One region of the Staphylococcus saccharolyticus genome, then DNA from elsewhere that is predicted to be linked to it. Evidence: riboswitches for the same ligand, from Rfam matches in the RefSeq annotation. Region 1 holds a riboswitch; each other region holds the start of a gene.

Region 1 (7,982 bases):
ATAAGGAAATTGTTCTTTCAGTGGCTTATTACTTTCAGCAAATTGATTTAAGTGCTGTAACCACTCAGCTTTTAAACCATGATTAACGGCAACAGGACCTACTTCTATAGGCGCGTAAATAAAATGATGTAATCCTGTTGGAACAAGGACACGTTCAAGGAAGTGATATAACCATACACCTACATGTCCTGAAGCAACAATAAAATATTGTATAGACGCAATACCATGTTGGAGCGTTAGCCAAACTACACAAGTGATAGCTGCAATAGGTAACATAACAAAGAATGAAATTGTTACTACAAAAGTTAAACCTTGAAACACACCTAACATCTCAGGTAGTCGTTTACTATAGTATCTATTATGTATCCATGTAATAATTCTCGAAATAATGATGGCACCTAAAATATTAGTATCTAGCGTTTCAATCCCAGCAATTGCTTTTAATCCTGTTGCATTTTCTACACCTTTTTTAGACTTGCCCCAAACGTGTGTGGCCATTGAGTTAAAATGGCATTAATAAAAGTGTTAAACATTAAATAGCCCATAAGAGCCGCAAGTGTTGCATGACCAGGTGCTTTTTTTGCTAATGATAGTGGTAAACCGACGATAAAGACGATTTCCATATGGGTAAAGATGACCCATCCACCTGACTTGATGACTGACCATAATTTAAACCAAAACGTATGTTGATTAGCTATTTCCCCCATGATTGTTAAATTTTTAAAAAGTGTAGCGAACCCAAGTACAATACCAAAGAAGGCAAACATCAAGACTGGAACAATCATTGCGCTACCGAAACGTTTAATTGCATTCATTTTCTATACCTCCACATCCCATATATACGAGCCTCATTGATGAACAATATTTACAATATCAATGTAGAAACCTCATAATTAATAACTTAATTTCAATACATAGTAAACGCTTATATATAAACAATAACGTTGCCGTAATTTGAAACTATTTCGTATGATCAGATTATATTTTCATTTAAAGAAAATATTTTCAAGGAACAGTATTAAGGTGTTAAAAATTATTTTAGATGAGCGTGTTAATTCTAATTTCAATCAATTAAATGATAATGACATTCAAATTGTACATTATGTTAATACGCATATTGAAAAATGCCAAACAATAAAAATTCAAGAATTAGCTCACCACACGCATGCGTCAAACGCGATGATACACCGTTTCACTCGTAAACTAGGATTCGACGGTTATAGCGATTTTAAATCCTTTTTAAAATTTGAAAATCATAAAAAACAGCAACTCCCCTCTGACTCAATGGAACAATTCAAACAAGAAATTGAAAATACTTTCAGTTACTTAGAACGTATTGATTATCATCTGTTGACGAACAAAATGCATGAAGCCACGACTATTTATTTATATGGCACTTGTCGAGCTCAAATGAATGTAGCAAAGGAAGCGCAACGTATTTTATTAACTATGCATAAAAATATCATAATATTACACGACGTCTATGAATTGAAAATGGTCTTAAATAAAACAGTTCCCAAAGATTTATTTTTTATTATTTCATTATCCGGTGAGACCTATCAACTCACCGAAGTGACACAACTTCTGCAATTAAGACAAAAATTCTTTATTTCCATCACTACTATGAAAGATAATTCTCTCGCACAACAAGCTAACTACAATATTTATGTTTCAAGTAATACCTTTTATTTAAATGATGGAACAGATTACTCTAGTTTTATCAGTTATCACATCTTTTTTGAAACACTCCTAAGAAAATATAACAAACGTAAAGAAAATAATGAATTAATTTAAAAAAGCAGCTTGTGTAAGAAAAATCTTTCTTACCACAAAGCTGCTATAAACCGTGGATAAACCCTCTAAAGATTTACTGTTACTTAGGTCATTAGTACATCTTATCCATAAAAGTCATATGATGTATTCGACACACCTATACATATATCTAGTTCGTTTACTAATAGTAAAATCTATAGCTACACTGCTCCCTTTAAAGATAGTGAAACTTATCCAAAGATATAGTTCAGGTATTCAATGAAGTATGACTTCTCAATAAAAAGTTTTCTAACAGTCTTATTAATATATTTATATTTTTGACAAGCTGGCTTTTCACTTAGTTATGTCGTTGCTCTTCAAGAACATGTTGCATCTGATCAATCATTAATTCAAATCCATGAACTGTCGAATCGTGATATTCTTTTTTCTTTTGTTTATACTCTAATGCCGTTAAACTTCTTTCTTTTTCTACAAAAGAACGATAGTAAAAGAACATTTGAGTTCCACCATTATCTCGCTCGAAGAATTCAACTTCTATAACATCTTCTTCTTCACTCAATCCTAGCATTCCAATCGTCATTTTAATATATTCATCCATGACTAATTCCTCATATGTACCTTCAATGACATTTTGTTTACCATTTCTACTATCAACAATGCGATAAGTCCCGCCTTCTTGAATATCTGCTTCAAATGATTTATTTGTGCGTAAAGTAGTCATAAACCATTCTTTTAGAATGTCTTTCTTTGTCCATGCTTCATAGACGACTTCTGGCGTAAATTTAAGCAGTCGCTCGATATCGATTTCTACATTATATTTTGCCACTATTTTTCACCTACTTTCACTCTTAATATTATTTTAACGTATTTATGCTATGTCACAAACTTTGTGCACTTTAAAATTAATTTAAATATTATATTTCAAATAATAAGAGTGGGATAGAATTACTATTGAATTCGTTGTCCCATCTCCGTACCCCAACGTGCACTGTATGTTGAATTTCTATATAAAATTCTCGTTGCTTTGCCTCTGAACCATAGTTAAAAATCCTGCTATCATCATAAGTTCAATTCAGTTAGCGATTGTCAATATATCAAAATAACTGAGACATTGATGGATGTCCAGACTCTTCAAGTTAAGATACATTCAAAAAACATCTCATCCTATATAGTTTGTCAGCTATTTTTTAAACGTGGCACTCTGAAAATAATCGCCACTAAACCGCACACCCCAAGTAAAATTGGATAAATACTATATGGAAGCATTAAAAATGGAGAAATCCCTGCTACACCTGCTGCCGATATTACTTGTGGACTATAAGGTAGTAACCCTTGAAAACATCCACCAAAAATATCAAGAATACTTGCAGACTTTCTAGGATCAACATCATATTCATCAGCTATATTTTTAGCTAAAGGACCCGCCATAATGATTGATATCGTATTATTAGCCGTCGATATATCTGCAGCGCTCACTAAACTAGCAATACCTAGTTCAGCACCACGCTTAGACTTTACTTTAGAACGAACAAATTGCAATAACCAGTCTATACCACCATTATGTTGGATAATTCCAACTAAACCACCGATAAGTAAAGCAATCATAGCAATATCTTCCATTCCTATAATTCCTTTCGAAATGGCGCTTAATAATCCTTTCCAATCAAATGAACCATCAATTAAACCAATGATACCCGCTAGTGCTGTACCACCAATGAGCACAATAATGACATTAATGCCTATGAGTGCAAGAATAAGTACTAACAAATAAGGAATCACTTTAATTAGATTAAAGTCATAATGTTTAGAACGGTCGATTGAAATCCCATTCGTTAAGAAGAATAATATTAAAATGGTTAAAATCGCTCCTGGGAAGACAATTTTAAAGTTGACTCTAAACTTATCACCCATTTTAGTTTTTTGCGTTCTCACAGCTGCAATAGTTGTATCAGAAATCATAGATAAATTATCACCAAACATTGCTCCCCCAACAACTGTTGCCATCGCTAATGCTGTAGGAACGTCTGTTGCTTGTGCAAAACCAAATCCAACTGGCGCGATGGCCGCTACAGTACCTACCGATGTCCCCATTGATATCGAAACAAACATACATGTCACAAATAAACCAACAATGATTAAGTTTTGTGGAATAAGGGATAGTCCTAGATTAACAGTTGAAGACACACCACCCATTTTTTCTACAGTAGTAGAAAAAGCACCTGCTAAGATAAAAATGAGCATCATTAGTATTATATTTGAATGTCCGGCACCTTTAGTAAAAACTTCAACCTTTTTAGCGAATGATTCTTTTCTATTCATCAATAAGGCAACTATAACAGTTATTGTAATAGCAACATTTAAAGGCATATTAGTAAAATCTCCAGTAACGATGCCTACACCAAGAAATAGTATTACAAATAAAAGTAATGGTAGTAATGCCCATGCATTGCCTTTCTTTATTTTCTCCATTATTTAACCTACTTTCCAAAATAAAAGTGATTGAGACACTTAAAATAACCACAGTGTTTAATTAACAAATGCTGAGACACCTATTCATGCCCCAGCCTCAGTTAACATCGTGTTTAACCTTATCTTCTAACCTTCACGGTTACTGGAATTGGCACATGATACAATGTTGCCGAAGCTTCTTTGGGCCAGTCCCTCCACTTCTCTTGATAAGTTATTGAATTATGTTTAACGTTACAAGATATTTGTAATAACGTCAACACTTAATATTTTAATAATAGTTTACATGTTTTCTAAAGTAGTAAAATAATTTTCAAAAATAGCTACACTTATAGATGCAATGATAAATATCGCTAATGCAACTCCAAAAATAACTAAGTAATTTATAATTTTGCATGTCTGAGAGTGTTTCAGCTTTAATCTTTTTCATTATCCATCACTACAATCAATTATTATTAAAAATAAAACATCCACATTGTAACCATTATTGTCTCTTGTAAGAGGAAACTAATATTAAAAAACTAAGGACAATCGCATTTTCAATTCTGTCATCGACTGCCTATACGTTAAGAAAGCCTAGGACATTGGTTTATGTCCCAGGCCCTTACTATACAAACAAATCTCATATTAAACTGTATACGTTTGTAAAATGTTTATCACGTTCCGTGTACTTTCACACCGAAAAGTTGATACTAATCATACAACTATAGTTAAGTTAATCTATTTGAGTTCCACCAGTCACACCATATACTTGACCAGTAATATAACTTGCATCATCAGAAGCTAAAAGTACATAAGTTCCTGCACATTCAACAGGTTGACCTGCACGTCCTAATGGTGTGTTTTGCCCAAAAGTAGGTATAGCACTTTGTGGTTGCCCACCAACGATTTGTAATGGAGACCAAAACGGACCTGGTGCAATACAATTAACACGAATACCTTTAGGACCAAATTCTGCTGAAAAACTTTTCGTTAGTGATATAATTGCAGCTTTTGTTGCAGCATAATCATGAAGAATTGGATTAGGATTATAGCCTTGAACAGAAGATGTAGTCGTAATAGAACCTCCTGGTTGTAAATACTCTAGTGCTTTTTGAACTGTCCAAAACACTGGATAAACATTTGTTTCGAAAGTTTCAGTAAAATCTTGGGTTTTGAACTCTGATAATTCATTTTGATAAAGTTGATGACCCGCAACCAACGTTATATTGTCTAAACCACCTAATTGCTGATAAGCCTCTTGAACCATGTCATAGTTAAATTGTTCATCTCTAATATCACCAGGAATTAATATAGCTTTTTGTCCAACACTTTCAATGACTTGTTTTACATCATCTGCATCTTGTTGTTCACTTGGTAAATAATTAATCGCTACATCTGCACCTTCTTTAGCATAGGCAATCGCTGCTGCACGACCAATCGCTGAATCGCCACCAGTAACTAGTATTTTAAAGCCATCTAATCGATGGTGACCATGATAAGAGTCTTCACCACAATCGGGTTGTGGTGACATCTTAGCTTGTATACCTGGAACTTCTTGTTCTTGTTTTTCATAATTATCTGTTTTAAATTTATTGCGAGGATCTTGAGCTGACATTTCAAATCATCTCCTAATTAATTTAATGCTTATTATATACCCAGTTATCATGCACATTTAATCATAGGAAATTATAAGAAATATGAAATCACTCCAACTTAAAAATTCAAGTCAATAAACGTTGAACGAGTTGTACGAAATATTGGGGGGCTTTTTCCAAAATACGCACATCTGGATGATATTTAGGATGATGTAAATCATATTTACTATTGGAACCTATGAAAGCGAATACTCCAGGATATTCTCGTGTATAACCTGAAAAATCTTCTCCAATAGTAAGTGGTTCATCAAGTATTGATACATGATATTCCACCTCTTTAGCGACCTCTATTGCTAGTTTAGTAAAATATTTATCATTTACTACAGCTCCAGGAAGCCTAGAATATGAGAAATAAATATCAACATTAAACGCTTGACTTAATCCATCATCAATATTTTTTCACTATACGACCGAACAGTACCTTGAATGTAAGCTTTGTCAGCTATAACATTCCAAGTATTGCCACAAGAAATCTCACTAATTGTTACGACTACATTATCAAATGCTGATAAATTTCAGCTTATAATTGTTTGTAAACTATTAATAAGTTGACCAACTACGACTACCGGATCGTTCCATTGCTCAGGTTTAGCAGCATGTGCACCCTTCCCTCGAATTTGAAATTGAAAACGACCGACTGAAGAAGTGGTCACACCTGATTTAATAGCAAATTCTCCAACATTTAAAGTGGGATAATTATGAAAGCCAAGCACTGCTTTAGCACCTTTAAGCACACCTGCATCAGTAATTTTAAACGCTCCGTGTCCCAATTCTTCAGCAGCTTGAAATATTAAACGTACACGTCCAGTTAACTGACTCTCTATTTCTTTTAATTTAGTAACAACAGCTAATATACTTGCTATATGAATATCATGGCCACATGCATGACACCTTGATTTGTTGAAGTAAATTCATGATGTACTTGTTCTTCTATTAGGTAAAGCATCGATATCTGTTCTTACAGCTACCATATCTTCTCCATCCCCAATTTCAGCAACTAAACCAGTATTTAAAGGCAAATCTAGATAACTTTTTAAAATTTGTTTTAAAGTCTTAGTGGCTTTATATTCTTGATCTGAAAGTTCAGGGAATCGATGAAATTGACGTCGCCAATTGATATATGTTGAATAGTTAGTCATCGCTGACTCAACCCCTTCCTACTAAAATATTCTAAACTATAAACGCATTGCTTCATTATTGTTTAATGAAACATATCATTATCTCTAATAAGTCAATTTTAACATTAATATCAAAAAAATTCTGAATTTTTAATGCGTTCTAAGATTTATACATTTATTTTCGAAACAGAAAAGAGCAAGTCATCACGTACGATGTCCCTCTCCTTCATTAGTAACCTACTATCAAAGATTGTCATAGTAACTAGTACATTTATATACATGAGTAAGATTAATTAGTAATAATAGGCGAAATAATTTATCTTAATCTATATTAAATTCATTATCTACAATAACTTTACCCTCTTTAATTACTTTTTGAGCATGATTAATACCAAAATGGTATAGGATATACTCATGATTTAGTAAATCCCATATCACAAGATTAGCTTTATCACCCTCATTAATTGTACCAGCATCTGAATCAATAGCTTTAGCCGCATTAACCGTTACAGCATTCCAAACTTCATTTGGAGACAGTTTTAGTTTTAATGCAGCAATTGCCATAGCTAATTGTAGATTATTTATTACACTACTTCCCGGATTATAGTCGGTTGCAATCGCAATTGCTCCGCCATTATTTAACATTACTCGTGCATCAGCATAATCATTTTTATCTAAATAAAATGTTGTTGCAGGAAGTAAAACAGCCACAGTATCACTGTTTTTCAATCTTGCTTTACCCTCTTCACTAGAAGCTACAAGGTGATTAGCTGAGATTGCATTTTCATCTATGGCTAACTCTAATCCACCTAAAGGATCGATTTCATCGGCATGTATTTTTACTTTAAATCCTGCTTCTTTGGCTTTTTCCATATACCGTTTGGATTCTTCAATTGAAAAGACGTCTGTTTCACTGAATATATCTGCAAAATCTGCATACTTCTTAACCTCTGGAAGCAGATTAATCATATCTTCTGAAAATGCTTCA
Region 2 (7,982 bases), 1.2 Mb from region 1:
ATTTTTACATTGCTCAATCATAGAGATAAACATTCTGGTGAGACACTATCTTTATCTTTCGGTCTTATTATTAAATATTATTTAGCTGGAATATGTGCTTCAAGTGCAATGTTATTGCCAAGTATATCAGGATCATTTATGTTATTAGTTTTTGGGGCATACGGTACCATTATGTTTGCACTTTCCGAGCTTGTTCAACTTAATTTCAAAGCATTACCAATTATTTTCATCATTGGTTTAGGCATTCTTACAGGATTCATGATTTCTAGTCGCTTAATTAAATATTTCTTGCAACATCATACCATTATGACTTTGGCATTAATTATTGGTTTTGTTATTGGAGCTATATGCAATTTTCCCTGGAATTCCCACCAATGCCTTTCAATGGTTAATATCATATCCCTTACACTAATAATTGGTTTTATAGTCAGTTATATACTTGGTAAGATTACCGATCGTAATGAAAATAAATCAATTTAAACCACATAAATTAAGCCCTCAAGTACGATTTTGTACGTGAGAGCTTATATTGTTCAAAGCATGAAAATTAGTCGCCTTTATTACCTTTAAATTTATCAATAACATCGTTAGCTTTTTCTTTAACGTTATCTACTGCTTCTTTAGCTTTACCAGATGCTTTGTCACCTTTACCTTCTTTTTCTAAATCTTTATTATCAGTAGCATTCCCTACAGTTTCTTTAATATTACCTTTAGCTTGTTCAAATTTATCTTCAGCCAATGTAATTCCTCCTTAATTCTTAACTTAGTCTTTAAATACCCCGCATATTTGTTATTAAACATTCCTATAGAAAATAATTTATATATAACTAAAAATATGCCTATCTTTTATTTTTATTCATCCACACCAATATTATAATAAAGTTAAATTATGCATTTATTAATTTTAAAGCTATGACTGAAAATGGTCTCAATAAAAAAGTAAATCGATTTTTGAAAGATCATCCGTATATTGAAATATTAAAATTTGACTACCAAAATAAGTACAATGGAATGGGTGTAGGCATTCTATATAGAGGCACACTAACAAAATAATAAAAATGCTTCAAAATCTATTGTGAAATTATAATTTTAAAATTTAAATAGCCCGTACTAATGATGATTACTATCATTCATTTTACGGGCTTTAGCATAAGTAATATTACTGGTTTCTATAAATTATTTAGCTGGTATAACTGCACCATCATATTTATCTTTAATGTAGTCTTGAATGTCTTTAGATTGTAGAACTTCCATTAAAACCTTGATTTTTTTGTCATCTTTATGTCCTTTTTGAACTGCAATTAAGTTAGCATAAGGATTACCTTTAGGTGATTCTAATGCAATTGAGTCTTTCTTAGGACTTAGTTTTTGATCAATTGCATAGTTAGAATTAATGATAACTGCATCAGCATCTTGGTTTTGATAAATTTTCGGTAAATATTCTGCTGATTGTTTATTATCAAATTTAATATCTTTTTTGTTTTCGGTAATGTCACTGAATTTTGCATCTTCAATTTTAACGCCCTTTTTTAGTTTAATTAAGCCTTCGTCTACGAAGAATTTTAAGAAACGTCCTTGTTCAGCAGGGTTATTTGATACATATACTGTGTCACCTTTTGGCAAATGTTTTAGGCTTTTATACTTTTTAGAATAAACTGACATCGGTTCTAATTCTACATTTCCTGCAGATTCAATTTTATAAGCCTTTTCTTTACTCTCAGTGTCTAAATATGGTGTATGTTGGAAGAAGTTAGCATCGATTTCACCTTTATCTAACAATTTATTTGGTATAGTGTAATCGTTAATTGTTTTAATTTTTAAATCATATCCTTTTTTCTCTAGTAAAGGCTTAGCTTTTTCAAAAATTTCAGCGTGAGGCGCTGGTGATGCACCTACTGTTATCGTTTTGTTCTTGTCGCCACCACCACAAGCAGCTAATGCAACTGTTAATGCTAAGACTAAAATAATTCCAAATAATTTTTTCATAAAGCATGGTCCCCTTTTCTTTATCGTTTATCAATTTTATTTGTAATCCAATCCCCAAGGAATTGAATTATAAATACAATAATCAAGGTGAATACCGTAGAAACTAAGATGACGTCGTTTTGGTTTCGTGTAAATCCTGTTAGATATGCTAAGTTGCCTAACCCACCAGCACCTATAACGCCTGCAATAGCTGTTGAACCGACTAATGCAATGGCAGTAACCGTAATACCAGAAACTAACGCTGGCATAGCTTCCGGGAGTAAAACTTTTCTTACAACTGTCCAAGTGTTGGCTCCTATTGACCATGCAGCTTCAATCACGCCTTTATCTATTTCTTTAAATGCAATCTCAACCAATCTAGCATAAAATGGCGCAGCACCTATGATAAGAGCTGGTAGTGCTCCAGTAGGTCCGCTTATTGTTCCTAATAGCACTCGTAAATGGTATAAGTAATAAGATTAAAATAATAAAAGGAATCGCTCTAAATAAATTGACTATAAATGAAACAATTGTATAAAAGACCTTCGCAGCTACAGAATCACTCTTAGCCGATAAAAAGAGTAATACTCCTAAAATCAATCCAAAAATAAAGGCGAAAAATGTAGAAACAACAGTCATATAAAGTGTTTCTAATATAGCTTGCCACACCTCAGGCCATTGAACGTTAGGCATTATAAACATTTCATGAAATATTTCGCTATATGATTTACCCATGTCTCAACACCTCCACATTCACGTGTTGGTCATGTAAATCATTTTTAAATTGATTAAAACACTCTATATTAATGTGTGGAATATGAATCACTAAAAAACCTAACGAGCCATTTTTAGTATTCTTAGTATCAGCTTCAAGGATGTTAAAGTCAATATGATGCATTTTTGTTATATATGAAATGATAGGTTGTGTCACATTATTGCCAGTAAAGTTTAATCTTACTATGTAAGCATCTTTACCTAATGGTTCTAATTCGTCTAATGATTCCTCAAAATTATCATTTAAATCATCTTTAACAAATCGTTGAGTCACTTCATGTTGAGGATTTTCAAATACCTTACTAACTTTACCTTGTTCAATGACTTTACCACTCTCCATTACAGCTACTTCATCACAAATTCGCCTAATCACATGCATTTCATGTGTGATTAAAACGATAGTAAGATTTTGTTGTTCTCTAACCTTTAGCAATAAATCAAGAATTTCATCTGTAGTCTGTGGATCTAATGCACTCGTAGCTTCATCACATAATAGAACATCCGGGTTGTTCGTTAAAGCCCTAGCTATTCCGACACGTTGCTTTTGTCCACCTGACAATTCAGAAGGATAAGCATTTTCACGCCCTTTAAGACCTACAAGTTCTATTAACTCAAGTGCTTTTTGTTTAGCAGTCCCACTAGGTACACCTGCAATCTCTAGTGGGAACGTAATGTTTTTCATTACATTTCTAGACCATAATAAGTTGAAATGTTGGAAAATCATACTTACTTTTTGACGTTTTCTACGTAACTCTGACTTAGATAATTGACTAATATTGTCTCCATCTATAATGATATCTCCAGATTTTGGAGTTTCTAAATTGTTAAACATTCTAATTAGCGTGCTCTTACCAGCACCAGAGAAACCAATAACGCCAAAAATTGAGCCTGATTCAATATTTAAATCAATGTGATCAACAGCGAGAACATCTTTGTTCTTCGTGTGATATCGTTTAACAATTTGATTTAACTCAATCACGTTAATAGCCTCCTTAATGTTGCTTAAATAAAATTAAAAAAATGCTTTCTCAATCTTTAGAAAATTTGAGAAAGCATTAGTCATATATTCTTTCTCTCATCTTCTAAAGTTTAAAGTTAAACTTTATGTGAATTGGCACCATTTCTATATCAGACGGTTGCCGGGCTTCATAGGGCACATCCCTCCACCTCTCTTGATAAGAGTTTACGCATCATTTAATTTGTTTTAATCCTACCACCGTGCTAAAGTTTCGTCAATAATTATTTTAAATTTTCTAACAAATAAGGTACTGATTGAAATGCATAAATTCTCTTCAGCTCTGTATCCCTATTGATAACTAACAAAACGGGTACTGACATTATTTCTTTTTCTTTACTCCATTCAGGATGAAAATTAAGATTAACTTTTATTACAGGTAAGCGTACAATTTCATTAGCAATGTCTAACATCTTTTCAGACATTTTACATGTACCACACATAGGTGTGTAACCAAAAATGAGATATTTATCTTTGTTGAAATTTTCTGTTATATCTTTAAGATCTTTAGATCTATTCATTAACTAAAATTAACCTTTCAGTGTTTAAATTAGGCATAAGATTCTTCTCTTTACGAACAGTAAAACCATATCTATTCAGAACATTAGCTAAATAATTTTTTGGACATTTTGCTACTTCGCAATATGTTTTATCAACATATATGTGTTCGCTTTCGCTTAAATATCTTTTAAACCATTTTCTAATTTTCTCTCCTTCGTCATCAGAATCTGCAAGAACATAAACTTGTTTACCATAAAGTGATTCTATCATATTGTCAATCTTATCTATACTCATTGTGCCATGGGTACAAATAATACTAACGGGTTCAGCGATAACTTGTTGTACTCTTTTCTTATCCGATTTACCTTCAACAATGATTACTTTATTTACAATAGTCATGTCAATCCACCTTCTAAGCGTCGATAGAACTGTCACTTACATAATTCACAGAATCCCAAAAAACTAAACATTAAGTGACACTGCAATTTTTAATTGCTAGTGTCACTGATGCATGAGCTTAGCTCAAGCGTTCCACAATTCACTACAATTTTTAACCATTAATATCAATCAATACTCTGCTAGTAATGATTTAAATTTTAGTTTCATATGTAATTGATATACTTTTACTATTGTTGTTTATTTAAAAGAACTCATTTAATGTTCTGCTATAATCCTGAGATGATTACTTCAACAGTTTTAACTTACAACCCTTGTAAAAAAACTCCTTGATTTTGTATAATCGAGGAGTTTAAACGTACTATTCACCAATCATTTCTGAGTATTGATCCGCTGATAATAATTCTTGTAATTGACTTTCATCGTTTATTTCTATTTTAACCATCCATGCTTTTTCATATGGTGATTCATTAACAAATTCAGGACTATCTTCTAACTCTTCATTCACTTCGATGATTTTACCTGAAATTGGTGCATATAACTCTGACACAGTTTTAACTGATTCAACACTACCGAAAGTGTCACCTTCATTTAATTCATCATCTGTTTCAGGTAACTCAACAAATACGATATCACCTAATTCATTCTGAGCATGTTCCGTAATACCAATAGTTGCTACGTTATCTTCAACTTTAACCCATTCATGTTCTTTAGAATACTTAAATTCGCTCGGTACTGCCACGAGAATCCCCTCCTAATTATTTAATTACAATTTAATGATGCCACACTGAAATTATTCATTCAACTATTATCTAAAAGATAATGTTAATTAAAATTCGTGTTTAAGTTTATAAAACATCATTTTCACTAATAATTTACTATTAATGTTCACTTTTTAAGACAAAGCAATAAAATTACAACCAATGCTGTTTATAATCGTCCTCTTTAAAACCTAAAGTGATATCATCTCCAGAGATAACTAATGGACGTTTTACCAACATTCCGTCAGATGCTAATAATTCTAATTTTTCATCATCTGACATATTTTTAAGCTTATCTTTTAATTTTAATTCACGATACTTCGCACCATGTGTATTAAACAATTTGCTAATTTCTACATCTGTTTTGTCGATGATTTCTTCAAATTCTTTTTTAGTTGGTGTGTGTTGAACAATATCAATTGGTTCATAACTCACACCATATTCATCTAAAAATTTAGCGGCTTTCTTACAAGTCGTACAATTTGAATATTGATAAAATTTGATCATTCGTTATATTACCTCCTTCTCTATATTAACTCAAATATACCATGTTCTTAGATAGAACGCTTTAGTTTTTAGGCTAATATTTTTATTAAAAAGATAACATTAGTTATAATAAATTTACTAAATCTTAGAAAAGGAGCATAAAACTATGCAAAATATTCATAAAACTGAAGAGTTTGATTCTATTCTTAATAGTCAAGAACCTGTCATCGTGAAATTTGAAGCTGATTGGTGTCCAGATTGTAAAGCAATGGATATGTGGATTACTCCGATTGTAGAGAAATTTAATAATTATAATTGGTATGTTGTGGATCGTGATGAACTTGAAGAGACCACAACTAAAAACAATGTAATGGGTATCCCTAGTATTCTAATATTTAAAAATAGTAAAAAATTGGCACATCTTCACTCAGCAAATGCTAAAACACCTGACCAAGTTGAATCATTTTTAGATGAGAATTTGACTTTGAAATAAAATAAGCTTCCACCTTATAGTGCAAATGATAGAGGGGAAGCTTGTTGATTATAATCACTCTTAATCATGGAAGTGTTATTCAAACTCAGTAATTAGATTTTTATTTTTACGTTGAGCTTTTGTAGGCACAACTTCTAAATCTGTTAAGTACAAAAAACCTGCTAGAATCTCATTATCTTTAACACCTAAAGCTTTACGTACTTTGGGTTCAAAAATATACTGTGGTGATTTCCAACATGTGCCTATACCTGCTTCATATAAAAGCAACATTAAATTTTGAGTAAATGCCCCGAATGCGAAATAATTTTCACAACTTTGTCGTTGTCTTGGATCATCTTTTAAAATGAGTAATAACATTCCACCTAAATTTGTTACTGCATTGTAATGATCCTCACGCTTCTCTGGACTATCTGGAAATGCAAATCTTGTTATATCTTGACTAAAATCACCGAGTTTATCTTTTGCAATATGAACCACACGCCATGGTTCTCTCATCCCATGATTTGGAGCGTCTGTAGCTTTTTCAATAGCATCATACAATGCCTTATCGTCAATGGCCATTTCATGTTTAAACTTCTTGATACTTCGACGACTAGATATCGCTTCTTGTAATTCCACTTTAATTCGCTCCCTTCATGTACGTTGATAACAATTATCAATTATAATTGACGTTCTTATGAATTTCAAATTTTTGGCTTAAGCATGATACACTGATATCAGTTGTTCTAATTGTTGAACATGAATTTGACCAGGTGCTTTAGGTTGGTCCAAGCATCCATAAGAAATAGAACCTCCAAACACACCTTGTGCAATTCGACTTACTATTCCTAAATTAGACATCGCTATCCCTACAACTTTATATGGCGTAGTATCCACTGTTACGCTCATAGCCTCTAGTAAGTGTAATACATCCTCTTTGCATTGAGGCATAACTGCTAGTTTTAAATAACTAGGTTGTAATTTTTGCATTTTAAAATATATAAATTTTAAATCTTCTAATGAGGGTGTTTCTTTAAAATTGTGATGTGATAACACAATTTCTATACCTTGACGTTGAGCTTGTTGAATTACATTAGCATATAATTCTAGATTCATCGACTGACTCCATTCAATATCTAACATATCAAATTGATGATTTTGTATTATCTGATTTATTATATCTAAATAGTCCTTCTCTTCTAAATCTCCTTTGCCACCTTGAGAAGCTGTTCGGTATGTAACTAATATTTTAAAATTAAAAGTCTTTAATTGTTTTATTACAAAGTTAAATCTTTCCATATTAAATTTAAACCATTGGTCAATTCTTAGTTCTATTATGTCAATTGAATCCTTATATCGATTCAAATCATCTAGTAATATTTGACTTATTTCTACTTCAGGTGCAATCGTTGCTGCTATATCTACATGAGACATCTTATCCCTCAATTCCTATTATATTATCTTTATTTTATATGATTCACTTTATTTATTACAAATTACTTTAGCACGATTGATTCTAAAAAAATAAAAGTCTGATGATTTAACTCATAAATCAATGGGTAATACACAAATACATACGAAATTAGGAGGTAATTAATATGTCAGTTCAATA
Region 3 (7,982 bases), 380 kb from region 1:
TTAAATTTGTCTATATGGAGCACATTATAAACTCTTCACACTATATCCACAACTAAATGCATGTCAATTATTGTTATAGCTAAGATTTTTAATTATAAAATTAAAAATAACGTCAAATGTAAACATCCTAATTATTATGGTTATTAACCTTATATTCTATACTTAAATTACTACGATTTTTGATAGTCCATTATAATGAAACTAACAGCTTGGGAACGATTTTTGTAATAATATTGATTTAAATCGATAGTTCCTTCAATCTCACCATCTCGATATTTCATTTCATTTGTAAAATTATTTATCATAACGAAATCTGAACGATCTCTTATCACATCTAAATCATCATTGCGTGCAAAGAAATGTTCTAAATTTAAGTGTGCGTAATCCATTCTTCCCCCCCTTTTAATCATTCATATCAATAATGTTATATTCATCATTTGAAGTCTTACTTATGTTAAATTATTGTGCATTTATTAAGTCTATGCTTACTATTTAACACCTTATTAGTCAATTACGCAAATGATAATTTTTATAAGTATAAGTTAATTTTAGTTTATCCGGAAATATAGTTTATGCGCATAAATAGGAGTACAATACATGAAATTTAAAGAAGCATACGAAAAATATAACAAAATAATACATTATTTGTTAAAAAGCTACCAAATCACTTATAATTATGATGAATTTTATGAATGTTTACATATCAAAATGTGGCAACTCATACTTAACTTCGATGAACAACAATCTTCCTCATTACACAGTTACCTATTTATTCGACTAAAATTTTATTTAATAGATACATTTAGAAAAAAAGTCTTCGATTAGATACGTGTAATATCGACATCCTTAATCACATTGACCAAGTGCCTACGACCACTATCAATGATTCAAAACTTCTATTAGAAGAATTAACTCGACACCTATCTCCTCGCGAACATCTTTGGTTATCACTTTTCCTTCAAGGTTACAAACAATATGAAATTGCCCAATTAATGAATTTATCTCCGTCTACTATTAAAAAAATTAAATCTGCAACTAAGTTTCATTTACAACTCCACTTGAAAAAATGATAAAGGAATGAATAACATGAAATGTATGTCTACACAAGATGTTCTCTACGTTCAAACTGCAATTTCTTCAGAAATTACAACGCTAATTCAACACGCTTTGTATCAAATCACATTACCTTCTCAACTGAAAAACGATTAATTACCTTCTAAAATTACATCAAAAAAATTATCAAAATCAAATTGCATTGGCTAAAAAAATCTGAAATACTAATAAACTTATACCAATTTATATTAATTCAGACACAATTTTATTTCCACTTACACCAAAACGTGCATCAATCAAATATTACATTAGATGAGGTTACGCTTTTCTCCTTAAACACATATCGTTTTAAATACTGATGAGAGAATTTAATAGGTTTGTTGTAATCAACATTTTCATTGCCACTTTTTTGAATCAGTCTTTCATTCAATTGCTTTTCTTCCTTAGAATTTAAAAACCACAATTGTTTCTTTACTTTTTCATTAAATAAATTTTTATTCATTATATAGGATTCTCTCCTCAATTTTTAAGACTCTAATAAATCATATATGAATTATAGTAACCTTTCAATGTAGCTTTTATATATCTTTAAACATTAAAAGCAATCTAGCTTGACTATATATCATTGCTAGATTGCTCTTTGATTTTTATTAGTTTATAAAATAGATAAACCTGAACTTTGAATATCTTTAGCAAATCCTTTAACAGTGTCTACAGAAAGTTCTTCAATATCACGGCCTAAATTGTTGTTTACTTTTTTAACGACATCAGATGGGCACGTAATGATATCAGCACCAATTTCATCAGCTTGTATTACATTAATAACCTCTCGACAGCTTGCCCAAAGTAATTTGACTCCCTTTTTACTGTGCGTCACTTTAACTGACTCTTTCATCAATGGTAGTGGATCAACACCCGTATCTGCAATATGTCCTGCAAAGACTGAAACATAAGTAGGAACTCCCTCTTTCACTGCTTCTATTATATCTTTAACTTGTTCAATTGTATAAACGACAGTGATATTTATTCTCACGTTATCTTCAGATAAACGTTTAATAAGAGGTAATGTTGACTCACCTTTAGTTGTCACAATTGGAATTTTAACAAATATGTTATCTCCATATTGCTTTAAAATCTCAGCTTCCTTTTCCATTGTTGTTAAATCATCTGCAAAAACTTCAAATGAAATCGAAGCATCAGGAATCTCTTTCACTGCTTCTTCAGCAAAAGCTTTGTAATCAGTTACACCAGCTTTAGCCATTAAACTTGGATTAGTCGTAAAACCATCTACAAGTTTATTTTGATATGCTACTTTCATTTCTTCAATATCTGCACCATCTGCAAAAACTTCAATATTTAATTTTGTCATGTTATTTCTCCTCCTGAAGTTCACATGTACAACAATAATTCATATGTAATTATAAAATTATGTATATATATTCAAATAATGGTAAGAATTATGGTTAACACGGCTTTGTAATTAAATATTTATATCATGGCAACGTGATGGAAGCGAATAATTTGCATTTATATTAAAATGGAAACATCTATTTAAAATTTATTTTCGCTATTCTTATTTTCTAAAAATGTGATAATATATTGGAATAATGTATAGCATGGAGGTAACATATGTCACGTTCAAAAAAATATTTCTATCTAAGTTTAATAACTCTAATTGTTAGTTTTTTCTTTAATACTAATAATACGTTATTAAGTCATATATTTAGCTCTTTTATGAAAGTTATGATTGCTACTAGCTTAGTAAATATTATCATTCTGATTATAGCTATTATTTTTGCGGATAAATCAATCAAATATTCTAAAGAAAGTAACGATTGGATTAAAGTTGCAAGCAAACTTTTACCCATTATCATTTTAATTGTGATTATCATTCATATTTTTTCTTCATTACATACTTTCGGATTTATTTTTTAAGTAAAAAGAAGATATTTTAAATTCAATTATTTGAGGTGAAATAACCATGCAATACATATATGTATTTATAAGTGGAGCTATAGGAGCATTCATTCGTTATATTTTATCAATACTTAATCATGGATCAGTCATACCTTTTGGTACTATTATTGCCAATCTATTAGGTGCTTTTTTCATGGGATTTATTGGAAGTTTTGTAATATCTTATTTTAAGAAGTACCCAATTATTAAAAAAGGATTGACTACTGGATTTTTAGGTGCATTAACTACTTTTTCGACCTTTCAATTCGAGCTCGTAACTCTATTTGAGCAACAACATTTTATTGTACTATTAGTATACGGTTTAACAAGTTATTTGTTGGGTGTTCTTTTGTGTTATGTCGGTGTCACAATAGGAGGTAAATTATCATGATTATTGCACTCCTAGTTATGGGAGGAGGAGGGATTGGTGCTGTATTAAGAGCTTTCGTTACAAATGTGTGCCAACGTCATTTTAATTCGTCTATACCAATTACTACACCAATCGTAAATATATTAGGTAGTTTTTCAATTGGTTTAACGATGGGAACTGCAATTTCAAATCATTGGCTGTCCCCTCTCTTTATAACAGGTGTACTTGGCGGTTTAACAACATTTTCTACTCTCTCATCTGAATTAGTAAAAATGTTAACGCCTAAATTTAGAATTTTACATTTTATAGGATACTCAATTTTGCAATTTATTATCGGTTTTATCGCTTGTTATATTGGTTTTCATATTTAAAAAGTAATAATCAAAACTCACCGAAATCACTTATATATATTTAAAATTTAAATATATGTATTAAAGCCACGGTAAGAAAAATTTTGTTAGTCACTCATAAAGCTAGAGTTTTAGTCTAACTTTTGGTGTGCCTATCAGTTTTACCTACCAGGGCTTTTTACTCATTTATTTTTCATTAAATTCCAATGGATGAGGGCCTATTCTTTTATCTTTATTGATCGATTCTTTCCATCTGTTCTTTGGTCAATTCAAAATTAAAGACATTTAGATTATCTTCAATACGACTAGGAGTTACAGACTTAGGAATAACCACTACATTATGTTGTATATTCCATCTGATAATTACCTGAGCTGGTGACTGTCCTATTTCTTTAGCTATTTCATTAACTGTATCATCTTTAAGAATCTCACCATTCATTAGTGGAGACCATGATTCCATAACGATACTTTGTGCCTCTAAGTATTTACGTAATTCGTTTTGAGTCAAATATGGACGAAACTCAACTTGATTAATGACTGGTTTTATTGAAACTTGAGCGAGTAACGCTTCAAAATGTTCAGGAGTAAAGTTACTTACACCAATATTTTTTACTTTATTTTGTTTATATAAATCTTCCATAGCTTGCCAAGTATCAATCATCACAGCTTCATTTGTACCAGGCCAATGCATAAGATATAAATCTAAATAATCTAATCCTAATCGTTGAATAGAATTTTCATAAGCATCTTCAACATTATTACGTTCATAATCTTCAAGCCATAACTTTGAAATGATAAATAACTCTTCTCGTTTTAAACCTGTAGATTCTAATGCCTCTTTGATGCCTTGACCAACCATCTCCTCATTCCCATAGACCTTCGCAGTGTCTATACCTTCTGTATCCATTCTCAATCGCATGTTTAACTGCATTTTTACATTCATCACTATTTTCATCTCATTCACTCCTTAAATACTTCAAACTGATAGTCATGTGTTTTCTTATTCAATACCCCTTTTTTAATAAAATAAAAACTCTCAAACATTAACGTATTAGAAAATGTTTGAGAGTATATAGTATTGATAATTACAAATATCTTTATGATTTAATTCTATTTTTAATTGAATGACTCAATCTTGTCCATAATATGTTGTAAATCATCAACATTATATTGAATACGACCATGGAATACAAACTTATTAAAGAATTCATCTAATTGTTCTGATCCTACTAATACTTTAACATTTGATGATTGCGCATAATGAGATATTGTAACATCACCTTCATTTTTAGGATTAAAATATAAAATGGAAGTTGGCGTATATTTGGTATTTAATTCATTTTGTAAATCACCAGCAAGTTGCTCAATACACTTAATCTTTTCAGAATAATTCACAAATGTTAAAGATTGTTGATCATCATTTTGATCTAGCACTAATGTTTGAGGTGTTGATTCATCTAAATCAAGTGTCTGGAAAACTTGAGACATAGTTGGTAATTCTTTGAATTGAGTAGCGCTTATTCCACTATAAACGTGACCTTTTAGTAATTGAGAATCGATAATATATAGACCCGTTCTTGTTAGCACAAGATGGCTCACACGTTCTATATTATTGAATTCATTACTTGGCAAGAAAATATTGGCCATGATGTACATATCTTCTGGACGAATTCTTTTTTCTTTAACAAGTCTTTCACGAATTCCAATTAATCTCATATCAGTGACATATTCACTTTGATTTTTTGAGAAAAGTTTTAACGCATCTATTTCGCGATTTTTTGTACTAACTGTCGCTTCATAATCCTCTTTTTGTTTCGTGACAGCCTTTTTGTTTTCTACTCTTTCTTTTTCCAAGGCTTCCTCGTGGGATTCTTTCATATGTTGCTCTTTTTCTTTATAATATGCTTCTGTTCGTACTTTAACTTTTTTCTTACTACTATGTGCAAATAAAAAAAGTATAAAGAATAAAATAGCTACAATAATCGCAACAATTAAGCCTATAACTATTGGTGAAGATAAACTCATCACAACAACTCTCCTTTAACCATTTCAATAACTTTTATTATAATAGAAAAATTACTGTTTTTCGACATTTAAACTAATTTTCTTTATACCCTAATAATAAAAGCTATTTTGATTCGACAGCATCTTGAAGTAAATTCACTTTATCTAGTTTCTCCCATGGTAGTAAAACATCTGTACGTCCAAAATGACCATATGCAGCGGTTTGTTTATAAATAGGATGTTTTAAATCTAACATTTTAATGATACCTGCAGGTCTTAAATCAAAATGATCTCTTACTGCCTCAACTAATTGAGCTTCTGAAACCTTTCCAGTACCAAATGTATCAATAGATATTGAAACAGGTTCGGCTACACCAATCGCATACGCAAGCTGAACTTCACATTGATTAGCTAATTCTGCAGCAACAATATTTTTAGCGACATATCTTGCTGCATATGCTGCTGAACGATCGACTTTAGTAGGATCTTTTCCACTGAAACAACCACCACCGTGTCGAGCATAACCACCATAAGTATCTACAATAATTTTACGCCCTGTTAAACCAGCATCGCCTTGTGGTCCTCCGATAACAAAACGTCCAGTAGGATTAATAAAGAATTTTGTATGTTCATCTAATAAGTTTTCATCAACAGTTGGATAAATGACTTGTTCTTTAATGTCTTTCTCTATTTGTTCTAATTCTACGTCCTCAGCATGTTGTGTAGAAACAACAATTGTATCAACACGTTTAGGTTGGTCATCTTTATCATATTCAACAGTTACTTGTACTTTACCATCTGGACGAAGATAATCTAAAATTTCATCCTTACGTACATCTGATAAACGTTTTGCTAATTGATGAGATAAATAAATTGGTAAAGGCATATAGGTGTCAGTTTCATTCGTTGCATATCCAAACATTAACCCTTGATCACCTGCACCTGTAGCTTCTATCTCTTCTTCAGAAATATCATTACGATATTCAAGCGCTTTATCCACACCTTGTGCAATATCTGGAGATTGTTCATCAATAGCAGTAAGTACAGCCATCGTTTGGAAATCATAACCAAATTTAGCTCTTGTGTACCCTATATTTTTGATTGTTTCTCTAACAACCTTTGGTATGTCTACATATGTTGAAGTTGAAATCTCTCCAGAAATAAGTGCCATTCCAGTTGTTACCGTTGTTTCACAAGCCACTCGCGCGTTTGGATCATCTTTTAGAATTTCATCTAAAATAGCATCGGAAACTTGGTCAGCTATCTTATCTGGGTGACCTTCAGTTACTGATTCTGATGTAAATAATCGTTTATTATAAATCATGTTTTGCTCCTTTTAAAATTAATTACGAAAATTCTCTATAATATATGAGCTAAATAAAAGAGCCTTCTTCACTATAAAGATAGAGAGAAGGCTCTTAAACGTCCATTCGCTCTTATCGTTCAGACGCTATGTGTCTGCAAAACGGTTTGGCACCTTTCTTTACATAAAAGAGGTTGCTGGGTTTCATTGGGTCCATGTCCCTCCACCACTCAGGATAAGAGAATCCGTTAAAAATAATACTACCTAATTCAAAGGTTAATGTCAATTTTCGTTTACTCAGCTATTCATTTTTAAGGTGGATTAATCAAACTGTTGTTATACTATCTAAATGTAAAGGCTTACATTGCTACTATTGCTTGGAGGGATTGAGTATGTCAATGGACACATACACAGAAACAACCAAAATAAATCAATTATTAAAGAAATCATCAACTGTCAACAACACAACTATACAACAAGATTTTAAACAACAATGAAGGTCAACTTACGGAACTTGAAGCAATTAATGCTAATACAGGAAAATATACTGGACGTTCACCTAAAGATAAATTTATAGTTACAGAACCTTCATATAGAGATAATGTCGATTGGGGCGACATTAATCAACCTATAAATGAAGAAACATTCTTAAAACTCTACAACAAAGTTTTAGATTATTTGGATAACAAAGAAGAGTTATATGTCTTTAATGATTATGCAGGTAGTGATAAAGATACACGTTTAAAATTAACGGTTATTAACGAATTAGCATGGCATAATTTATTTGCTCATAATATGTTTATTCGACCTGATTCAATTGAAGAAGCTAAAACTATCAAACCTAACTTTACAATTGTTTCCGCACCTCATTTTAAAGCAGACCAGAAATAGATAGTACACATTCAGAAACTTTTGTCATCATCTCATTTAATATTAATCGGCGGAA
Region 4 (7,982 bases), 610 kb from region 1:
ATAATCAGCTTTTGAAATTAAATCAGCGCGCTGAGATTGTCCCCAATTGGGATATATTGCTGTAGGTAAGAAATAAACGTTATGTGTAGTAATTTTAAGGCTGTTTTCAGGACTGCGTTCACTTGCATATGTAACTGTCAAAAATACTAAGAATAAACTACTTAATATGCATAAAGTAGTTAAGATACATTTACGTTGCCAATTCAATTTTATTACACCTCATTTCATTTGATGGTGTGATTATATCAAACAAAATTAAGTTGTTTTTGAAAATTACTATATCTAAATAAAATTTTAATAATAAATTAAAAATTTAAGGATGATTTTTTAAAATTGAATGTATTCAATAGAAAGTGTCATTTTTATATTGATTCAAAATTTTATATTTAAAAATTTTTTAGTTTAACAGGATAGGGGATATGAAAAACGAAATTGACTTTAAATATTCAGAAGGAAGTCTAAAAAAAGAAACAAAATTCTGAAATCTTAAAATGATCATTATAATGGCTTTTTATACATCTGCTTGTCTGACCTCACACATACCGATTTATAATAATATTGAATGTCATTATGAAATATATTAGACTAACTTTATTATTTTACAAGGGAGAATGGGGCTGATGAAATGACTCACCTTACTTTTAAACAAGGTGTGAGGGAGTGTATTCCTACATTATTTGGATATGCAGGCGTAGGATTATCCTTTGGAATTGTTGCAGCCTCACAAAAGTTCAGCCTTCTAGAAATTATGTTACTATGTCTCATTATTTACGCAGGTGCAGCTCAATTTATCGTTTGTACGTTAATGATGGCAGGTACACCTACATCAGCAATCGTGCTTACGACACTTATCGTTAACTCTCGAATGTTTCTACTAAGTATGACCTTAGCGCCTAATTATAAAAAGTATGGATTCTGGAATAGGGTAGGGCTTGGGACATTATTAACAGATGAAACTTTTGGAGTAGCAATAATGCCATACGTTAAAGGCGAAAAGATTAATGATCGATGGCTTCATGGATTAAATATTACTGCCTACCTATTTTGGACTGTTTCTTGTGTGGCTGGTGCACTTTTCGGCAAATATATTACAAATCCAGATGCCCTTGGTCTCGACTTTGCCATCACTGCAATGTTTATTTTCTTAGGTATATCTCAATTTGAAACAATTAAAAAATCTAGGTTTCGAATATACACTGTATTAATTGTATGCGTTATTGTAATGATGCTTCTTTTAAGTTTAGTCATGCACTCATATGTCGCAATATTAATAGCCGCAACAGTAGCTGCAACATTAGGGGTGGTGATGGAAAGATGATGACTGATTTACATACATTGATACTCATCATTTTATGTGGAATTGTGACGTTACTCGTTCAAATTATTCCATTTGTCATGATATCTAAAGTAAACTTGCCAGCAACCGTAATTAAGTGGCTTTCTTATATTCCTATCACGCTATTTACCGCGCTTATCATTGATGGGGTAATTCAACAATATAATCATACATTTGGATACACGCTTAATTTGTCATATGTTATTGCAATCATACATACCAACTGTAATTCTCGCCATTTTTACACGCAGTCTCACTGTGACAATAATCAGAGGTATCACTATAATCGCTTGTTTACGTTTAGTCTTTTAACCTTTGAAAATAACAGCAAATCATTGAAGTTGTAGAAAAAGTTAGTTAATATTAAAATAATTAGAAAATTTAGACTATTCAAGCCAGAAACTAATATCTACATCACTATAAAACTAAATTGATGAAATCTTATTTTGAGAAGCTGAGGGAACTGGCCCAGGGATGGTTCAGCAACTGACTAATGATGATAGCACGGTGCTACAACCAACGAGTAACTCGAATGATAATTACTAGATTGCTTCTTACTTATTCATCTGAGTAGGAAGCTTTATTAGTAAGAGGGGGTAGTGATAATGATGACCAATTATAAAGTACATACGTTAGAATTAGGTGCATTTACAACTGAATCAGGTGAAATCATCAACAATTTAAAACTACGTTATGTGCATGTAGGATACACAGGTCAACCTCTAGTAGTTGTTTGTCATGCGTTAACCGGCAATCATTTAACATATGGAACAGATAATCATCATGGTTGGTGGTGTGAAATTATTGATGGTGGCTACATTCCATGTCATGACTATCAATTTCTGACTTTTAATGTCATAGGAAGTCCATTTGGATCGAGTTCCAAAAAGATTGATCCTAAATTTCCAGAGCAACTAACTTTACGCGATAACGTTAAAGCAATAAAGAAAGGCATTCAAGCACTTGGCTATAGAAAGATTAATATTCTTATAGGAGGAAGTCTTGGAGGTATGCAAGTCATGGAAATGCTATATAATAATAAATTTCAAGTCGATAAAGCTATTATCCTTGCTGCCACAGATAAAATGTCATCTTATAGTCGAGCTTTTAATGAAATAGCACGCCAAGCTATTCACCTTGGTGGGAAAGAAGGTTTGAGTATCGCTCGTCAACTTGGCTTCTTAACGTATCGCTCCTCTAAAAGCTATGATCAAAGTTTTACACCTGATGAGGTTGTAAGTTATCAGCAACATCAAGGTAATAAATTTAAAGAATACTTCGATTTAAATTGTTATTTAACACTACTAGACGTCTTAGATAGTCACAATATTGATCGAGGAAGAGATGATGTAGATAAAGTCTTTCAATTTTTAGAAACCAAGGTGTTAACAATGTGCTTTATTGATGATTTACTCTATCCAGATGATCAAGTGAGAGCTGTCGGTGAAAGATTTAAATATCATCGTCATTTCTTTGTGCCTGACAATGTCGGACACGATGGTTTTTTACTTAACTTTAATGATTGGGCACCTAATTTGTATCATTTCTTAAATTTGAAGCAATTCCGACGAAAATAATTAAGGAGGAACACAGTTGCAAAGCGAGTGCTACTAGTTTATTGCTATGCATTAAAAGTAGCACTTTATTGTTAAATTTTGTTAAAGAGGTTAAAATAGAAATCATAGTCAAAAAGTATGGGAGTGGCGTGTGTGTTTTCAAAAATACAACCTAAAGCAACTATTTTAGCAATTATTTCATTAGTGATAGTCGCTTTAGTAACACATGTATTACCTGTTCTCGGCTTAATTTTATGTTTAATTGCAACGATTCCAGGAGTAGTAATTTGGAACTGTTCTATACAATCATTTGGAATTAGTGCATTAGTAACAGTTATTTTAACAACGTTATTAGGTAATACATTTGTCTTAAGTACGATGGTTTTACTATTAATTTTAAGTGCAATCACCGGACAATTACTTAAGGAAAAAGCATCAAAAGAAAGAATTTTATATGTTTCAACGACATCACTAAGTTTAATTTCACTTATTGGATGGATGTTATTACAAACATTCGAAAAAATTCCGAAAGCAGCCGTATTAATTAAGCCATTCAAAGATGAAATACATGATGTCATTTTATCTAGTGGATTAGATTCAAACTATAGACAGATTCTTGAGGAAAGTTTCCGACAAATGACGGTCCAACTCCCTAGTTATCTAATTATAGTCATTTTCCTTTTTATCTTAATTAATCTGATTATTACATTTCCAATCTTACGAAAATTTAAAGTAGCAACACCTATATTTAAACCTTTATTCGCATGGCAAATGAGCCGTACTTTATTATGGGTTTATCTTATAGTTCTTATATGTGTGATGTTTGCAAATGAACCAAGTATATTTCAAAGCATCGTTTTAAACTTTGAAGTTGTGTTATCATTAGTGATGTACATCCAAGGTTTAAGCGTCATTCATTTCTTTGGGAAAGCCAAAAAATGGCCAAGCTTCTTAACGATTATGTTAATGGTAGTGGGAACGCTCATTTCACCAGCAACTCATATCGTTGGTTTACTTGGAGTTATTGATTTATGTATTAATTTAAAACGAATGATAAAAAAATGATTATTAAATAGTGATTAGAGGTGGAAGAATGAACCGTCAATCCACTAAAAAAGCTTTGCTCATACCATTTATATTATTGGTACTCACTGCCATTGCGTTAGTCATCGTGTGGTTAATTTTTAACCAAATCGTCGCAGGTATTGCATCGGCAATTCTCCTCGTAATGATTATCGTTAGTGGCGTGTTAATGAGACAAGCGTTTCTCAAAATGGATAATTATGTGGATGATTTAAGTGGTCATATCTCGACAAGTAGTAATAAAGCAATCAAGCACTTGCCAATCGGGATGATAGTGTTAGATGAAGATAATCATATTGAGTGGATGAACCAGTTCGTGTCAGAACATATTGAAACAAATGTGATTTCTGAAAATGTTAATGAAGTCTTCCCTAACATATTAAAACAATTAGAGAAAGTTCAAGAAGTAGAAATAGAAAATAACAACTATTATTATCACGTTCGTTATTCAGAACATGAACATTGTTTATACTTCTTCGATATAACTGAAACTGTACATACTTATGAGTTGTATGAAGATTCTAAACCAATCATCGCAACGTTATTCTTAGATAACTACGATGAAATCACGCAAAATATGAACGATACACAACGTTCAGAAATTAATTCAATGGTGACACGTGTCATCAGTCGCTGGGCTCAAGAGTATAACATTTATTTCAAGCGTTATAATTCTGATCAGTTTGTCGCATATCTCAATCAAAAGATTTTAGAGGAACTTGAAGACTCTAACTTCGATATTTTAAGTCAATTAAGAGAGAAAAGTGTGGGTTATCGTGCACAATTAACACTAAGTATTGGTGTGGGTGAAGGTACTGAGAACCTTATTGATCTCGGTGATTTGTCACAATCTGGTTTAGACTTAGCGTTAGGTCGTGGTGGTGACCAAGTCGCAATTAAGAATATGAATGGTAACGTGAGATTCTATGGTGGTAAAACGGACCCTATGGAAAAGCGTACACGTGTACGTGCCCGTGTTATTTCTCATGCTTTGAAAGATATTCTTACTGAAGGCGACAAAGTCATTATTATGGGACATCAACGACCTGATTTGGATGCTGTTGGTGCAGCAATTGGGGTATCACGCTTTGCATCAATGAACAACCTAGAAGCCTTTATCGTTCTTAATGATTCTGATATCGATCCAACATTACGTCGAGTAATGGATGAAATTGATAAGAAACCTGAATTAAAAGAACGTTTCGTTACATCTGATGAGGCTTGGGATATGATGACATCTAAGACAACGGTTGTTGTCGTCGATACACATAAACCTGAAATGGTCTTAGATGAAAATGTTTTAAATAAAGCAAACCGTAAAGTGGTTATCGATCATCACAGACGTGGTGAAAGCTTTATTTCCAACCCATTATTGGTTTATATGGAACCATATGCAAGCTCAACTGCTGAGCTCGTAACAGAATTATTAGAATATCAACCAACTGAACAAAGACTCACGCGTTTAGAATCTACAGTGATGTATGCAGGTATTATAGTAGATACTAGAAACTTCACATTAAGAACAGGTTCAAGAACATTTGATGCAGCAAGCTATCTACGTGCGCATGGTGCAGACACAATATTAACTCAGCATTTCTTAAAAGATGATGTTGATACGTATATCAATCGTTCAGAATTGATGCGCACAGTTAAGATACAAGATCAAGGCGTAGCTATTGCACATGGTTCGGATGACAAAATCTATCATCCAGTTACGGTTGCACAAGCTGCTGATGAGTTGTTAAGTTTAGAAGGTATCGAAGCATCTTATGTCGTAGCTAAACGTGAAGATAACCTTATTGGTATCTCTGCACGTTCATTAGGTTCTATTAATGTTCAATTAACGATGGAAGCTTTAGGTGGTGGGGGTCACCTCACAAATGCTGCGACGCAAATTAAAGATGTCACAATAGATGAAGCTATTGAACAATTACAACAAGCAATTACAGAACAAATGAGTAGGAGTGAAGACGCATGAAAGTAATTTTCACACAAGACGTTAAGGGTAAAGGTAAAAAAGGCGAAGTTAAAGATGTGCCAGTAGGTTATGCAAATAACTTCTTACTAAAAAACAATTATGCTGTAGAGGCAACTCCTGGTAACTTAAAACAATTAGAACAACAAAATAAACGTGCAGCAGCAGATAGACAACAAGAAATAGATGATGCTAAAGCACTTAAAGAACGATTAGCTAACATTGAAGTTGAAGTATCAGCTAAAACAGGTGAAGGTGGCAAATTATTTGGTTCTGTTAGTACGAAACAAATTGCCGAAGCATTAAAAAAGCAACATGATATTAAAATCGACAAACGTAAAATGGATTTACCACAAGGTATTCGTGCTTTAGGTTATACAAACGTACCTGTTAAATTAGATAAAGAAGTTGAAGGTACAATTAGAGTTCATACAGTAGAACAATAATTTGTAACAAATAGAATGCAAGCAGATGATGACTGAATCCATCAACATCTGTTCAATATTAGAATGATTGACAAATAATGATATGAATATCATAAGTGTTTGTAACGTGATACAGTAAAAGTGATTAAAAAAGATGGATTGAAATAAGAGGTGTAAGTAAATCATGGATGGAATGTATGAGCAAAATCGAATGCCACATAGCAATGAAGCTGAACAATCTGTCTTAGGTGCCATTATTATAGATCCAGAACTCATTAACACAACTCAGGAAGTACTGCTTCCTGAGTCGTTTTATAGAGGTGCTCACCAACATATTTTCCGAGCAATGATGCATCTCAATGAAGACAACAAAGATATTGATGTTGTTACATTGATGGATCAGTTATCTAGTGAAGGAAATTTAAGCGAAGCTGGTGGTCCTCAATATCTTGCAGAACTATCGACAAGTGTTCCAACAACGCGTAATGTTCAATATTACACGGATATCGTATTTAAACATGCGCTCAAACGTAAATTGATTCAAACTGCCGATAGCATCGCGAATGATGGCTATAATGATGAATTAGAATTAGATACAATTTTAAGTGATGCCGAACGACGTATTCTTGAACTATCCTCTACACGCGAGAGTGATGGTTTTAAAGATATTAGAGATGTTCTAGGACAAGTATATGAAACTGCTGAAGAGCTCGATCAAAATAGTGGTCAAACACCTGGGATACCAACGGGTTATCGAGATCTTGACCAAATGACTGCAGGTTTCAACCGCAATGATTTAATTATTTTAGCGGCAAGGCCATCAGTAGGTAAGACTGCCTTCGCGCTTAATATTGCGCAAAAGGTAGCCACACATGAAGATATGTTTACCATAGGCATCTTCTCACTTGAGATGGGTGCTGATCAACTTGCTACACGTATGATTTGTAGTTCAGGTAACGTAGATTCTAACCGCTTAAGAACGGGTACAATGACAGAAGAAGACTGGAATCGCTTTACAATTGCAGTTGGTAAACTGTCTCGAACTAAAATATTCATAGACGATACACCAGGGATTCGTATTACCGATTTACGGTCTAAATGTCGACGTTTGAAACAAGAACATGGTCTCGACATGATAGTGATTGACTACCTCCAATTGATACAAGGAAGCGGTTCACGTCTTTCTGATAATCGTCAACAAGAAGTTTCTGAGATTTCACGTACCTTAAAGGCAATTGCACGTGAGTTAGAATGTTCAGTTATTGCACTGAGTCAGTTATCACGTGGTGTGGAACAACGTCAGGACAAACGTCCGATGATGAGTGATATTCGTGAATCTGGGTCAATTGAACAAGATGCTGATATCGTTGCCTTTTTATATCGTGATGATTATTATAATCGTGGTGAAGGTGATGAGGATGACGATGATGCAGGTTTTGAACCACAAACGAATGATGATAATGGAGAAATTGAAATCATCATTGCTAAACAACGTAATGGTCCAACTGGTACAGTGAAGCTTCACTTTATGAAACAATACAATAAATTTACCGACATTGATTATGCTCATGCAGAAATGTCATAAAAAATATTTTACGTACAATAAG

The links. Region 1 has a riboswitch for S-adenosylmethionine ahead of DYE57_RS02810 (Na+/H+ antiporter NhaC family protein). Riboswitches for the same ligand answer to the same signal wherever they lie in the genome.
Region 2: another riboswitch for S-adenosylmethionine. It lies ahead of DYE57_RS09060 (methionine ABC transporter ATP-binding protein); the one in region 1 lies ahead of DYE57_RS02810 (Na+/H+ antiporter NhaC family protein).
Region 3: another riboswitch for S-adenosylmethionine. It lies ahead of metK (methionine adenosyltransferase); the one in region 1 lies ahead of DYE57_RS02810 (Na+/H+ antiporter NhaC family protein).
Region 4: another riboswitch for S-adenosylmethionine. It lies ahead of metX (homoserine O-acetyltransferase MetX); the one in region 1 lies ahead of DYE57_RS02810 (Na+/H+ antiporter NhaC family protein).

What each region holds. Positions count from the first base shown of each region.
Region 1 is NZ_UHDZ01000001.1:625,025-633,006, reverse strand. It holds partial or broken gene DYE57_RS02825 (alpha-glucoside-specific PTS transporter subunit IIBC) at 1-815, opposite strand, end outside; gene DYE57_RS02820 (MurR/RpiR family transcriptional regulator) at 1,033-1,794, shown strand; gene DYE57_RS02815 (SRPBCC family protein) at 2,111-2,599, opposite strand; gene DYE57_RS02810 (Na+/H+ antiporter NhaC family protein) at 2,950-4,242, opposite strand; SAM riboswitch class I at 4,359-4,455, opposite strand; gene DYE57_RS02805 (SDR family oxidoreductase) at 4,955-5,836, opposite strand; partial or broken gene DYE57_RS02800 (amidohydrolase) at 5,943-7,015, opposite strand; gene hutI (imidazolonepropionase) at 7,316-7,982, opposite strand, start outside.
Region 2 is NZ_UHDZ01000001.1:1,854,898-1,862,879, forward strand. It holds partial or broken gene popT (polyprenyl-phosphate transporter PopT) at 1-480, shown strand, start outside; gene DYE57_RS09045 (CsbD family protein) at 548-739, opposite strand; gene DYE57_RS09050 (MetQ/NlpA family ABC transporter substrate-binding protein) at 1,177-1,986, opposite strand; partial or broken gene DYE57_RS09055 (methionine ABC transporter permease) at 2,007-2,700, opposite strand; gene DYE57_RS09060 (methionine ABC transporter ATP-binding protein) at 2,693-3,718, opposite strand; SAM riboswitch class I at 3,812-3,921, opposite strand; gene DYE57_RS09065 (thioredoxin family protein) at 3,979-4,275, opposite strand; gene DYE57_RS09070 (toprim domain-containing protein) at 4,268-4,654, opposite strand; gene gcvH (glycine cleavage system protein GcvH) at 5,013-5,393, opposite strand; gene DYE57_RS09080 (arsenate reductase family protein) at 5,566-5,919, opposite strand; gene DYE57_RS09085 (thioredoxin family protein) at 6,065-6,391, shown strand; gene DYE57_RS09090 (nitroreductase family protein) at 6,467-7,009, opposite strand; gene aroD (type I 3-dehydroquinate dehydratase) at 7,088-7,804, opposite strand; gene DYE57_RS09100 (organic hydroperoxide resistance protein) at 7,969-7,982, shown strand, end outside.
Region 3 is NZ_UHDZ01000001.1:1,000,027-1,008,008, reverse strand. It holds gene DYE57_RS05015 (hypothetical protein) at 171-389, opposite strand; partial or broken gene DYE57_RS05010 (sigma-70 family RNA polymerase sigma factor) at 598-1,070, shown strand; gene DYE57_RS12595 (hypothetical protein) at 1,078-1,209, shown strand; gene DYE57_RS05005 (hypothetical protein) at 1,346-1,555, opposite strand; gene DYE57_RS05000 (transaldolase) at 1,709-2,422, opposite strand; gene DYE57_RS04995 (hypothetical protein) at 2,683-2,988, shown strand; gene crcB (fluoride efflux transporter CrcB) at 3,035-3,400, shown strand; gene DYE57_RS04985 (fluoride efflux transporter FluC) at 3,397-3,750, shown strand; partial or broken gene DYE57_RS04980 (aldo/keto reductase) at 3,916-4,682, opposite strand; gene DYE57_RS04975 (hypothetical protein) at 4,846-5,754, opposite strand; gene metK (methionine adenosyltransferase) at 5,858-7,057, opposite strand; SAM riboswitch class I at 7,167-7,278, opposite strand; partial or broken gene DYE57_RS12815 (phosphoenolpyruvate carboxykinase (ATP)) at 7,490-7,982, shown strand, end outside.
Region 4 is NZ_UHDZ01000001.1:14,935-22,916, forward strand. It holds gene sph (sphingomyelin phosphodiesterase) at 1-207, opposite strand, end outside; gene DYE57_RS00055 (AzlC family ABC transporter permease) at 626-1,318, shown strand; partial or broken gene DYE57_RS00060 (AzlD domain-containing protein) at 1,315-1,648, shown strand; SAM riboswitch class I at 1,775-1,878, shown strand; gene metX (homoserine O-acetyltransferase MetX) at 1,945-2,913, shown strand; gene DYE57_RS00070 (YybS family protein) at 3,031-3,957, shown strand; gene DYE57_RS00075 (DHH family phosphoesterase) at 3,986-5,953, shown strand; gene rplI (50S ribosomal protein L9) at 5,950-6,396, shown strand; gene dnaB (replicative DNA helicase) at 6,560-7,960, shown strand.